One region of the Streptomyces sp. NRRL F-5755 genome, then DNA from elsewhere that is predicted to be linked to it. Evidence: riboswitches for the same ligand, from Rfam matches in the RefSeq annotation. Region 1 holds a riboswitch; the other holds the start of a gene.

What was found. Region 1 has a riboswitch for thiamine pyrophosphate ahead of thiC (phosphomethylpyrimidine synthase ThiC). Riboswitches for the same ligand answer to the same signal wherever they lie in the genome.
Region 2: another riboswitch for thiamine pyrophosphate. It lies ahead of thiO (glycine oxidase ThiO); the one in region 1 lies ahead of thiC (phosphomethylpyrimidine synthase ThiC).

The regions. Positions count from the first base shown of each region.
Region 1 covers NZ_LGCW01000137.1:81,623-84,799, forward strand. Annotated here, with positions in the region: gene ADK86_RS15320 (YibE/F family protein) at 1-1,015, opposite strand, end outside; TPP riboswitch at 1,087-1,244, shown strand; gene thiC (phosphomethylpyrimidine synthase ThiC) at 1,238-3,019, shown strand; gene ADK86_RS15335 (class I SAM-dependent methyltransferase) at 3,076-3,177, opposite strand, start outside.
Region 2 covers NZ_LGCW01000262.1:59,790-62,966, reverse strand. Annotated here, with positions in the region: gene thiO (glycine oxidase ThiO) at 1-1,226, opposite strand, end outside; TPP riboswitch at 1,224-1,337, opposite strand; gene ADK86_RS22140 (FAD-dependent oxidoreductase) at 1,513-2,793, shown strand; gene ADK86_RS22135 (Rv2175c family DNA-binding protein) at 2,896-3,177, shown strand, end outside.

The DNA of each region.
Region 1 (3,177 bases):
ACAGGCCGTGCACCAGCCCGGTCTGGTCGTCGGTGTTGCCGGTCAGCAGCGCCCACCCGATGAAGAGCGAGCCGAGCAGGCCGATGAGCAGCAGGGAGACGAGCGTGCCCAGGACGGCGACGGACGTACGGGCCGTCAGGCCGTGGCACATGTAGAGGGCGACGAGCATGATCGCGCTGCCTCCGACCACAGCGACCAGCAGGGGATTGGAGCCCTGGAGGATGGCGGGGAGGATGAACAGCGTCAGGACCGCGAAGCTCACGACCAGCGCGACGAGCGCGAGCACGCCGCGCAGCCGTCCGACGACGACCACGGCTGCCGCGAAGATGGCGGCAAGTACCCACATCGGTACGGTCCGGTCCACATCCGTGACCGAATACTGCAGGTCTTTGGGCGCCTTGGGCGCATACGCGACCACGACTCCCTGACCGGCCTTGTAGTGGCGGGTGGCGTCCGGCGTCACGATCGACTCGAACCGCCGTCCGGTGTCCTTGCCGGTCGTCACCTCGATGACCGCCCGCTCGCAGTGCTGGGGCCGCTGGGGGCCCGCGGGCGAGGACGGTTGCTGCTGCGAAGGTTGCTGTTGCTGCTGGGCGTGGACGTCCGCACAGTTCACCTCCTCCACCTTCACCACCTTCGCCTTCTCGGTCGGCTGGTCGAAACCGACACCGGACGGCTTGTGGCCGGGCGCCCCGCCCGGCCACAGCACGACCAGTCCGGCCAGGACCGCGACGGCGAAGGGAATCAGCACGGCGGCGATGACCTTGCGCAGATGACGGGAGACGGGCGCGGCCGGGGCATGGCCGTGGGCATGGCTGTGCCCATGGCCGGAGGCGTGCCGGTGGGCGTGGGCACCGTCCCCGGGCGCGGCCGGTCCGGGGGCGTGAACGCCGTCCCCGGCGGCGCCGGTCCCACGGCCGTCACCCGGCACGGCGTGCCGCGGATCGGTGCCGTGCCCGTGCGGCTGACCTGAAGCGTGGTGGTGCGCGGAGTGCGAGGGCTCGTTGCTGGTCACCGCCCGATCATCGCAAGAACCGGCAGGGCCCCCTGTTCACCGCGCCACACCGGCCGCTACCGTGGTGGCACCTTTGCAATCGCGGGAGCTCGGAGCACCGGGCTGAGAGGGCGCTGAACTCCGTACGGGACGGCCGGCCGACGCCGGGACGCCGCCACGGGAACCGCTGCGTCGACCGCCGAACCTGTTACCGGGTAATGCCGGCGTAGGGAGTGGGTCTTCATGACTCTGCAGGATGCACGCACGCCCGAAAACGGCCGGGGCTCCGCCAAGGAGATCGGCTGGCACAAGGGCTACCTCAGCGGATCGCGGCCCGACCTGCGGGTCCCGGTCCGCCGTGTGCACCTCACCAACGGCAAGGACGTGACGCTCTACGACACGTCCGGACCGTACACCGATCCCCACATCGAAACGGACGTCCGCCGCGGCCTCGCGCCGCTGCGGGAGAACTGGATCATCAGCCGAGGAGACACCGAGGAGTACGCGGGCCGGCCGCCCCGCCCCGAGGACGACGGCCTCAAGCACACCTCGCCGCGCGGCGGCCTGAAGAACCTCGACGCGGTCTTCCCCGGCCGCCCCCGGCAGCCGCGCCGGGGCCGGGGCGGTGCCGCGGTCACCCAGCTCGCGTACGCGCGGCGCGGCGAGATCACGGCGGAGATGGAGTACGTCGCGATCCGCGAGAACGTCTCCCCCGAGTTCGTACGGGACGAGATCGCGGCCGGCCGGGCCGTGCTGCCCGCCAACGTCAACCACCCGGAGATCGAGCCGATGATCATCGGCAAGAACTTCCTGGTGAAGGTCAACGCGAACATCGGCAACTCCGCCGTCACCTCCTCGATCGAGGAGGAGGTGGAGAAGATGACCTGGGCGACCCGCTGGGGCGCCGACACGGTCATGGACCTGTCCACCGGCCGCAACATCCACACCACCCGTGAGTGGGTGCTGCGCAACTCCCCCGTCCCCATCGGCACCGTCCCCCTCTACCAGGCACTGGAGAAGGTGGACGGCAAGGCCGAGGAGCTGACCTGGGAGATCTACAAGGACACCGTCATCGAACAGGCCGAGCAGGGCGTGGACTACATGACCGTCCACGCGGGCGTCCTGCTGCGCTACGTGCCGCTGACGGCCCGCCGCAAGACCGGCATCGTCTCGCGCGGCGGCTCGATCATGGCGGCGTGGTGCCTGGCGCACCACAAGGAGTCGTTCCTCTACACCCACTTCGAGGAACTCTGCGACATCCTCGCCTCCTACGACGTCACCTACTCCCTCGGCGACGGCCTGCGCCCCGGCTCCATCGCGGACGCCAACGACGACGCGCAGTTCGCGGAGCTGCACACGCTCGGCGAGCTGAACTCGATCGCCAAGCGGCACAACGTGCAGACGATGATCGAGGGCCCGGGACACGTCCCGATGCACAAGATCAAGGAGAACGTCGACCTCCAGCAGGAGATCTGCGAAGAGGCCCCGTTCTACACGCTGGGCCCGCTGACCACCGACATCGCGCCCGCCTACGACCACATCACCTCGGGCATCGGCGCGGCGATGATCGCGTGGTGGGGCACCGCGATGCTGTGCTACGTCACGCCCAAGGAGCACCTGGGCCTGCCGGACCGGGACGACGTGAAGACCGGCGTCATCACCTACAAGATCGCGGCCCACGCGGCGGACCTGGCCAAGGGGCACCCGGGCGCCCAGGAATGGGACGACGCCCTGTCCGACGCGCGCTTCGAGTTCCGGTGGGAGGACCAGTTCAACCTGGCCCTCGACCCGGACACGGCCCGCGCCTTCCACGACGAGACGCTGCCGGCGGAGCCGGCGAAGACCGCCCACTTCTGCTCCATGTGCGGCCCGAAGTTCTGCTCCATGAAGATCAGCAGGAGCATCACGGAGCAGTTCGGCGGCGAGGACGGCGCGTCCCCGGAGGAGGTCGAGGCGGGGATGCTGGAGAAGTCGAAGGAGTTCGCGGCGAGCGGGAACAGGGTGTACCTGCCGATGGCGGACTGAGTGACGTACGGGAGGCCCCGCGGGCCCGGGGCCTCCCGTATCCACGTAGGCGCTGACTAGCCTTTACGGGCGAGCAGATGAACCTCACGGAACTGCCGCCGGTCGGTCGGCTGGGGCTCGCGCACCATCCGGGCCACCTCCGCCAACCCGGCCGTGCG
Region 2 (3,177 bases), on a different contig from region 1:
CGGGCACCGTACGGCTGCGTCGTGAAGCGGTCCGGGGCGAACGGCAGGGCCTCCTCCGGCAGCGGGCCGCCGGTCAGCGCCGCCGCCAGCACGTCGCCGGTGACGGGCGTCAGCAGCACCCCGTTGCGGTGGTGGCCGGTGGCCAGAAGCAGGCCGGGCAGCGCGGTCGGGCCGAGCAGCGGCGCGTTGTCGGGCGAGCCGGGGCGCAGCCCGGCGCGGGTCTCGACCAGCGGCAGTTCGGTGATGCCGGGCACCAGTTCGTGGGCGTCCCGCAGCAGTTCGTAGACCCCGCCCGCGGTGACGGTGGTGTCCCAGCCGAGTTCTTCGGTGGTGGCGCCGACGACCAGCTCGCCGTCCTCGCGCGGTACGAGGTAGAGCGGGCCGCCGCGCACCACGGCCCGTACGGTGCGGGACAGAAACGGTACGCCGCCGGGCAGCCCCTCGGGCATGCGCAGCCGCAGCACCTGGCCCTTGACCGGCCGGACCGGCGGCAGCACCTCCTCGGGGACGCCCGCCAGCCGCCCGCTGCGGCTGCCCGCGGCGAGCACGACCTGCCCGGCCGCGATCCGGCTCCCGTCGGCCAGCTCCGCGCCGGTGGCCCGGCCCCGCTCGACGGTCAGCCGCTCGGCGGTGGTGCGGTGGAAGGCGACCCCGGCCCGCTCGCAGGCGGCGAGCAGCGCGGCGGCCAGCCGGCGCGGATCGATCTGGTGGTCCCCGTCCACGCGCAGCCCGCCGCGCACGCCCGGCGCGAGCATCGGCTCCAGGCGCCGGCACTCACGCCCGCTCAGCCACTCGGAGTCCAGTCCGCTGCGGCGCTGGAGGGCGTGCAGATCGCGCAGATAGGCGCGGTCGTCGGCGTCGAGCGCGACGGCCAGCGTGCCGCACCGGCGGTAGCCGAGGTCCCGGCCGCTCGCCTCGGCCAGCTCCGCGGCGAAGTCCGGATAGCGGCGGGCGGAGGCGAGGTTGAGGCCGAGCAGCGTCTGCTCGCCGTAGTGCAGTTCGGTGACGGCGGCCAGCATGCCGGCCGCGACCTGGGCGGCGCCGCCGCCGGGCGCCGGGTCGGCGACGGCGGTGCGCAGCCCGCGCTGGGCCGCCCGCCAGGCCGTGACCAGGCCGATGATGCCGCCGCCGATGACGAGGACGTCCGGGGACGCCGGTACCTCAGGGGACGTCGGTACCGAGGTGGGCTCCGAGGTCCGTACGGACGGCTGTGCAGGTGGATGCATGGGCGTCCAGCCCCTCCCTTCGCCGGCATGACCCGGATCAGGTTCGTACGGTCGGAGGCCGCAGCAGCCTCCCTCTCAGCCCGGTGCGTCCGGGCTCCCGCGAGTGCGTTCCCCGCAACCCTAGTACGGGCCGCCGACGCGCCGTAAGGGAACACCGGGGGCGGGGAACGGGGTGTGAACACGGGGCGTCGCGCGGCCACCTGAGGGTGACCGGCCGTGACGTTGTGTCATAGATCTCGTTGCGCGGAGCTCGGGGTCGCGCGACACGCCGTCCTAGAGTGATCGGGTGACCGAGCAGACGCAGCCCCAGGACCCCGCCCGCGCGCGCCAGGGCGGCGAACCCGCCGAGCGCGCCGCCGAACGCGCCCGGCGCGTCGTCATCGTCGGCGCCGGCCTGGCCGGTGTACAGACCGCCGTCGCCCTGCGCGAACAGGGCTGGCGCGGGGTGATCACGGTGCTCGGCGACGAGCCGCACCGGCCGTACGACCGCCCGCCGCTGTCCAAGGCCGTGCTGCTCGGCAAGGCCGACGGCTCGACCTTCGACGTGGACTTCGAGGCGCTCGGCATCGACCTGCTCCTGGGCCGGCACGCCACCGGACTCGCGCCCGCCTCGAAGGTGGTCGAGACCGATGCCGGACCGGTCGAGTACGACCATCTGGTGATCGCGACCGGTGCCGAACCGGTCACCCTGCCCGGCTGCGACGGCCTGCCGGACGTCCATGTGCTGCGCACCATCGACGATGCCGAGCGGCTGCGGCCGGTGCTGGCCGAGCAGCGCCAGGTCGTGGTGGTCGGCGCGGGCTGGATCGGCGCCGAGTTCACCACCGCGGCGCGCGAGGCGGGCTGCCGGGTCACCGTCGTCGAGGCCGCCGACCGGCCGCTGGCCGGGGCGCTGCCCGCCGAGGTCGCCGCCCCGATGGCGGCCTGGTACGAGGACAGCGGCGCCCAGCTGCGCACCAACGCCCGGGTCGCCGCCCTCACCGAGGGCACGGTCACGCTCGCCGACGGCGCGACGCTCGCCGCCGACGCGGTCGTGGTCGGCATCGGCGCCCGGCCCGCGACCGCCTGGCTGGCCGGCTCCGGCGTCGAACTGTCGCCCGAGGACCGCTCCGTACTGGCCGACGAGCGGCTGCGCACCTCGCTGCCCGACGTGTACGCGGTCGGCGACTGCGCCTCCTTCCCGTCCGCCCGCTACGGCAGCCGCCTGCTCGTCCACCACTGGGACAACGCCCTCCAGGGCCCGCGCACGGTCGCCGCCACCCTCGTCCGCGGCGAGGCCGAGGGCCCGGTGTACGACCCGGTCCCGTACTTCTGGTCCGAGCAGTTCGGCCGCTTCGTGCAGTACGCCGGGCACCACACCGGCGCCGACGAGACGGTCTGGCGCGGCGACCCGGAGAGCGCGGCCTGGTCGGTGATCTGGCTGCGCGACGGCGTGCTCGTCGCGCTGCTGGCGGTGGGCCGGCCGCGCGACCTGGCGCAGGGCCGCAAGCTCATCGAGCGGGGCGCGGCGCTGGACCGGCAGCTGGCCGCCGACGCGTCCGTACCGCTGAAGTCGGCGGCCGTCTGAGGCCCGGCGACGGGCCCGGGCAGGGGTCTCGTACGGGTGCCTGCCTGCACCGATGGCGATGCCCCGCTACCGGCTGTCAGTGGGAGGTGGCAGGCTTGTCCCGTGACCGAGATTGACGCAAAGATCGATGGACTCGTTCCCGCCTGGCTCACCCTCCCCGACATCGCCGAGATGATCGGCGTCGAGGTGACGCGTGTGCGGCAGCTGGTGAAGGAGGGCCAGCTGATCGCGGTGCGCCGTGGCGAGAACCGTGCCCTTCATGTGCCGGCCGACTTCATCAAGGACGGCAAGGTCGTCAAGGGACTCGTCGGGACGCTCACGCTCCTGCGGGACGACGGCTTCGCCGACGAGGAGATGCTGGAGTGGCTCTTCACCCCCGACGAG